DNA from 2 places in the Sporosarcina sp. NCCP-2331 genome. Region 2 is predicted to be linked to the other one. Evidence: riboswitches for the same ligand, from Rfam matches in the RefSeq annotation. Region 2 holds a riboswitch; the other holds the start of a gene.

Region 1 (3,419 bases), on a different contig from region 2:
TTCATTTGTTCACTTCCATTAACAAAGAACTGAAACTTTTCCTCGAATAAAACGACTACTCTATAGAACGAGGGGATTGAATGGATGATTCCATTTTTCTGCGATTATATGAAGACTTTCATCACGATGTGTTCAATTTTTTGACGTACTTGACACGCAATCGCGACATCGCAGAGGATCTGATGCATGAAGTGTATGTGCGTGTGTTGAAATCATATGGAAGTTTTGAAGGCAAAAGCTCTGAAAAAACTTGGTTGTTTGCAATTGCGAAAAATGTGTCAATCGATTACTTCCGCAAGCAGGCGACAATGAAAAAACATACGGATCTTCATTTTGATTGGGAAGCACAGCAGCTTGAATCAGCAGATCGATTGCCTGAACAGCTGGTAGAAATGGATGAAGAGACACAATTGGTGTTGGAAGAACTGCATCAATGCACTGGTGATCAAAAAATGGTTATCCTGATGCGTTTCTTCCAAGATCTAAGCATTGCAGAAACGGCTGAAGTGCTTGGGTGGACTGAAGCAAAGGTGAAAACTACCCAGCATCGTGCGGTTAAGGCGCTGAAAGACAAAGTGGAAGCGCGTTCGGTGGGAAAGGGGCGATTATATGAGTAATGATCAGTGGAATGAAGACAAGATTAAAAAGTCATTACGCAATATGCCTGAGATTTCAGATCACCGCTCGAAAGAAGAAATATTGCAACGACTGAAAAACGACACGAGACTGAGCGAAGAATTACAGCCGAAAAGGAAACAGAAGAAACCAAAATGGCCGCCGATTCTTGCGGCAGTGGCAGCAGTTTTTTTGCTAAGTATTTTGATTCCAACTTTTCTTAATCAATCGAGTCAAGTATCGATGGATAAAGCGGTAACGGAGAGAGACAAAATGGATGATTCCCAATTGGATAACAGTGCGGAGTCAGCCCAAAGTCTTCCTGCTGAAACTTTTCAAATCCCTGAAGAGGAATCAGCCGCATTCTCAAGAAAATTCACGGGGGCACCGCCGCATTATGCGGTCTACCTGTCTGATGTAAAAGATTACACGGCATTTCATATCGGGCTTGCCACCAATCAAGCCACAATTGTCCCGATAACTTTCCTGATTCCAAATGAACAGATTGGGGCTGATCTGGGAATCGAGCCGGATGCGGTCGCATTGTATAACCGGTATGCGGGGGAAATCGATGAAGATTCACTCGGCTTTACTTCTTATCATCCTTATAAAGCGGATATTTCATCAAATGGGAATCAGGTTCTTATGAAGTTGTTTGACAAGCATTCCTATGACATGGGGAGTGCCGCGTTAGAAATGCTAAAACTTTCTGTCCAGGATACATTTTACGGCTTCGATGAAGTCCAATTTCTGAAAGAAGACGGCTCTCCGATTACTTTCGATCAAGCAGGAGAAGCAAGTGAGCCTGCGAAAATTAGCGGAAACAAGTCGCGGCAGGCCTATTACCGGTTCACTCAGGATAATGGCGAAGAACTGCTGTCATCGGATTTTGGAAAAACCTTTGATAGCGCGGAACAAGCACTGGCAGCTATGAAGGAAAATCCGAATGATGTGTATTCGAGTGTTATTCCCGAAGGCATAGATTTTACGGTAACCGAAAATAAGGAATTGCTGCAAGTGAAATTTACCGGGCCGTTGAATATAGAGCATTTAGAAATGGAAGATGCTATGCAGATGATTGAAGGGATTCTGCTGACTGCTGCAAGCTTCAATCTGCAAGTTGAATTTGAACAAGTGGTGCAAGAGCAGTGGAGCGATTTTGACTTTACAAAACCGCTGCCCAAGCCGATTGGAGCCAATCCTAAATTTCTTATTCTCGAATAATTCTGTTTTGTAGACGCCAGTAGTTTACAAAACAGTTTTTTTTAGATACAATAGGAGTATAACTTAATATTGATTCATCTTCGGGGCAGGGTGTAATTCCCGACCGGCGGAAATGAAATAGTTTTCTATTTTTAGCCCGCGAGCTTAACAGCTGATTCTGGTGAGATTCCGGAGCCGACAGTATAGTCTGGATGGGAGAAGGTGAAGGTGCAGCCATCTTTTTGTGTACGCAAAAAATGGTGCTTGTTTACACACGGATAAATCTCAGGATTTCATCTGTTATTAACAATGCATTTAAATCTCCCTAAAGCATAGTTGCTTTAGGGATTTTTTAGCGAAGCAGCAGATGTGCGGCCCTTTCCTCTTTTGAAGTGAATCGCAAAAGGAGAGAGGAACAAATGAATAGCAAGAAGTTACACAAATTGATTTTGATCGCAATACTGGGGAGTATCTCAACCGTTTTAATGCAGTTTAACTTCCCGCTGCCTGCAATGCCTGGATTCCTGAAAATTGATTTCAGTGAAATCCCAGCAGTCATGGCAATTATGACGATGGGGCCGGTTGCAGGAATTGGAGTGGAATTACTGAAGAACGTGATGCACTGGTTTTTATCCGGAAGCCCGACCGGCGTGCCGGTTGGTGAAATTGCAAACTTTATGACAGGCGTACTGTTCATCATGCCGATTTACTGGATTTTTATGAAATATCGTTCGGCAAAAGGCCTGGCTGCAGGATTGATTGCAGGCACAACCGCTATGGCCGTAGGAATGAGCTTATTGAATTACCTGGTGTTCCTGCCGATGTACACATATTTCTTAGGCATGCCGGCAGTAACAGGAAATGCGCTTTATCAAATGATTATTCTCGGAATCTTGCCTTTTAACCTGATCAAAGGTGTTATATTACTGGCAATTTCGTTAATGCTATATAGAAGCATGGAAAAATGGATTCTTCAGCAGCAGAAAAAACTGCTCGCATAATATATGAAACAGCAGCCTCCTTTATATTAATAGAGGAGACTGCTGTTTTTAGTTTTTACTGAAGAAAGGGTGTGATCGCTTGTCAAAAGGATTATTTCATCATGTGGAGATATATGTCTCAGATCTAGAAAAATCAATTCAATTTTGGGGTTGGTTATTAGAGGAATTAGGTTGCAGTCTCTATCAGGAATGGGAACAGGGGAGAAGTTGGAAAATACATGATACATACATCGTTTTTGTACAGACAGAAGAACGCTTTATGGATGTGCCATACCATAGATGCCGGACAGGTTTAAACCATTTGGCCTTTCACGCTGATTCGCGTCAACATATCAATTATATTATCGGAAAACTAAAAGATAAAGGAATTTCCGTCCTTTACCCTGAACAACATCCGTATGCCGGAGGAACAGAACATTACGTCGTTTACTTCGAAGACCCAGATAGAATAAAAGTGGAACTAGTCGCTCCTTAAGAAGAAGGTAATGTCACTGGGTAATAAGCAATCAGTTAAGGTTACGTGACAAGTATTCAGATAAATAAAAAACAACACATCCATTACTCTGGAAGTGTTGTTGATTACGAATCAATCTTCATATT
Region 2 (3,419 bases):
GAGAAAGGTGTCGACTGTTTGGCGGTCGGTGAAGTCGGAATCGGGAATACGACAGCGAGCAGTGCAGTAGCAGCAGCAGTTACCGGTTTGGATCCTGCAGAACTGGTGGGATTCGGAACAGGTATTTCATCTGAACAGCATGTTCATAAAATTGATGTCGTGAAAAGAGCTTTGGATTTTCATCAGCCTGATGCGGAAGACGGCTATGATATTTTGCAGAAGGTCGGCGGTTTGGAATTAGCTGCAATGGCAGGGGCGATGCTGGCGGCAGCAACAAATCGCGTGCCGATTATTCTGGACGGTTTTATTTCTACAGCTGCAGCCTGTGTAGCAGAGCGGCTTGGAAAAGGAACAGTGAATTATATGCTGCTGGGTCATCAATCGATGGAACCGGGACATCAAAAAGCATATAGCTATCTGGGGAAAGAGCCGATTGTATCACTGAGCATGCGTCTTGGAGAAGGAACTGGAGCAGCGGTTGCCTTTGGAGTGATCCAGTCTGCTGTGCGTATGGTGAATGAAATGGCCACTTTTGAAAGCGCAGGCGTTTCAGCTAAAAGCGAATAGAAAAACAGGAAGGTGTTTACATACACTTTCCTGTCTTTTTCGGTGTGGACAAAGATTTGTAACACTTTGTAAAAAATATCGAGTTTTTTTGATTTTACTTTTAAGAAAATGATATAGTTAGAAGTATACAGTAATCAACTTATCATTAATTGTGAAACATAAGCAGAAAAGGAGAACGGATCTTATGACGAAAGAAGCCCATATTGTATCGTCTGATACACACAGCCGCTCGGCGTCTGCCTTCTTCTCAGATATTAAATCATTGATTAAAGGACCTGTCCTTATCGCGAATGTATTACCGGTTTTTGCTGGTTTCTGGCTGGCACTTTATTTTTCTGGAATGACTCTTGCGGGGAACTGGACAATGTTCTGGCTGACGATGATCGGCAGCACGTTCCTGATGGCAGGGGCGCTGGTGATGAATAACTGGTACGATTCAGACATCGATACCTTTATGGAAAGAACGCAGCAGCGGCCGACAGTTACAGGGAATTTTCAACTGAAAACGGTATTAAATATCGGAATGATATTATCTGGGATTGGTATGTTATTGTTGTTATTCACGACTTTTGAAGCAGCACTTTATGCATTTATCGGCTGGTTCACGTATGTAATTCCCTATACGATGTGGTCTAAACGTAAGTATACATTAAATACTGTAATCGGAAGTGTTTCAGGTGCAGTGACACCTTTAATCGGCTGGGCTGCAATCATGCCCGCCAATCATATTGTGCCGATCGTACTGTTCGCTATTTTATTTATTTGGCAAATGCCTCATACTTTTGCAATTGCGATGAAGAAATACGATGATTATAAAGCGGCAAATGTGGCGATGCTTCCAGTCGTCAAAGGCTTTGATTTTACTAAGCGTCAGATGCTGAATTACGTACTGTGCCTGCTGCCGCTGCCGTTTTTACTGCCAATGTTCGGGACAGCTTTCCTTGTGGTTGCCACCTTGATGAATCTCGGGTATATCGGTGCCAGTATTTATGGATTTTATGCAAAAGATAATTACCGATGGGCAAATGTTATGTTTTTATATTCAGTAAATTATATGACACTGCTGTTTGCGATGATGATTTTGCTGACATTTTAATTTCGATTTGAAGACTTCTCTTGCCTTATCGGCATAAGAGAAGTTTTTTCTATCTCACTGCTCTGCGAAAAGAACTGTGCACTAGGTATTTTCAACTGAATAAGTATTCAGATATTGTCTTTTCTTAATTGGGTATGCTAGACTCGTAGGTAATCGAATAAGTTTCCTTCGGGGCAGGGTGGAAGTCCCTACCGACGGTGATGAGCTTACGAGCTCTTAGTCCGTGACCCGGATGCTATTAAGCAGAAGGTGGATTTGGTGAAACTCCAAAGCCGACAGTTACAGTCTGGATGAGAGAAGGAACAGTGCGTTTTTTAAATTTGTCATTTATAACGCTTATTTTGTCATGGTCACAAGCCCCGCATTTTTACTCTGCGGGGTTTTTTTCATTGATAATGTCACAGAGGAATACAGCAAGTTGGAGTGTGTTGCAGTGAATCAAGACTTTATGGAAATGGCGCTGAAGCTTGCAGAAAATGTTGCAGGTCAGACGTCTCCCAATCCGCCGGTCGGTGCTGTTTTGGTGAAAGACGGCCGAGTGATCGGGATGGGTGCGCATATGCAGGCAGGTGAAAGTCATGCAGAACGTATTGCGCTGGATATGGCGGGCGAAAAAGCGAAAGGTGCTGATTTGTATGTCACGCTGGAGCCGTGTTCCCATACCGGCAGAACCTCTCCGTGTGCAGATGCAATAATCCAAGCAGGTGTCTTACGTGTATTTGTCGCGATTTCGGATCCTAATCCGCTGGTAGCAGGCAAAGGCATGGAACGTCTGCGAGCCGCGGGTATACAGGTACAGGATGGCCTGTGCAGCAAACAGGCACAGAAACTGTATGAATCATTTTTTCATTTTATTCGAACAAAAACACCTCATGTGACAATGAAAACAGCGATGACAATTGACGGTAAAATTGCAACTTCTGCAGGAGACAGTAAATGGGTGACGAGTGAGCAGGCAAGGCTCGATGTCCATCTGCTTCGTCATTCCCAAGATGCGATTTTAGTAGGCGTTCAAACTATACTTCATGATAACCCTCTTCTCACCACCAGACTGCCCCAAGGTGGAAAACATCCTATTCGAGTTATTTTAGATACCTGGCTGCGAACACCAGAACACAGTCAGGTGATTCAAAACAGTGAGACTTCCACATGGATTTTTTGCGGAAAAGATGCAGATCCGCAGCGTGAAAATTTATTTACACAGCCTCATGTTCAAGTGATCCGTATGCTCAAAACTGATCTTGTCATCGGAGAAATTCTCTTGGAGCTTGGCTTGCGGGATGTCATGACACTGTTAGTTGAAGGCGGTGCAGCGGTCAATGCTTCCTTTGTCAAAGCACGCGCTGTACAGAAAGTGATTTGTTATATGGCGCCTAAATTGCTTGGTGGCCGGGATTCGCTGACACCGGTCAGCGGGTTGAATCCGCGTATGATGAATGAAGCTCTCAACCTGATTTTCGAAAGCGTGGAACTAATCGGTCCCGATATCAAAATAACAGCCATACCGAAAGTGGTGGATTGAGCAGTGTTTACAGGAATTATTGAAGAAATTGGTTCAGTCAAAAGCGTACGTCCCGATTCCCAATCGATGACTCTGACAATTGCTGCCTCGAAAGTACTGACAGATGTTCATCTCGGTGACAGCATCGCGGTAAACGGTGTCTGTCTGACGGTAACAGAGTTTACAGGCAGTCAGTTTTCGGCTGATGTGATGCCGGAAACCGTATCGTCTACATCTCTGTGCCAGCTGACAGCC

Evidence for each region. Region 2 has a riboswitch for FMN ahead of ribD (bifunctional diaminohydroxyphosphoribosylaminopyrimidine deaminase/5-amino-6-(5-phosphoribosylamino)uracil reductase RibD). Riboswitches for the same ligand answer to the same signal wherever they lie in the genome.
Region 1: it holds a riboswitch for FMN, as region 2 does, so the genes downstream of both, NCCP2331_RS08910 (ECF transporter S component) here and ribD (bifunctional diaminohydroxyphosphoribosylaminopyrimidine deaminase/5-amino-6-(5-phosphoribosylamino)uracil reductase RibD) in region 2, are expected to answer to the same signal.

The regions. Positions count from the first base shown of each region.
Region 1 is NZ_BRCD01000012.1:59,965-63,383, forward strand. Features, by position in the region: gene NCCP2331_RS08895 (ATP-binding protein) at 1-33, shown strand, start outside; gene NCCP2331_RS08900 (sigma-70 family RNA polymerase sigma factor) at 81-617, shown strand; gene NCCP2331_RS08905 (GerMN domain-containing protein) at 610-1,839, shown strand; FMN riboswitch at 1,912-2,046, shown strand; gene NCCP2331_RS08910 (ECF transporter S component) at 2,238-2,819, shown strand; gene NCCP2331_RS08915 (VOC family protein) at 2,899-3,294, shown strand; gene NCCP2331_RS08920 (ferredoxin) at 3,406-3,419, opposite strand, start outside.
Region 2 is NZ_BRCD01000027.1:6,613-10,031, forward strand. Features, by position in the region: gene cobT (nicotinate-nucleotide--dimethylbenzimidazole phosphoribosyltransferase) at 1-567, shown strand, start outside; gene cyoE (heme o synthase) at 752-1,663, shown strand; FMN riboswitch at 1,824-1,969, shown strand; gene ribD (bifunctional diaminohydroxyphosphoribosylaminopyrimidine deaminase/5-amino-6-(5-phosphoribosylamino)uracil reductase RibD) at 2,097-3,185, shown strand; gene ribE (riboflavin synthase) at 3,189-3,419, shown strand, end outside.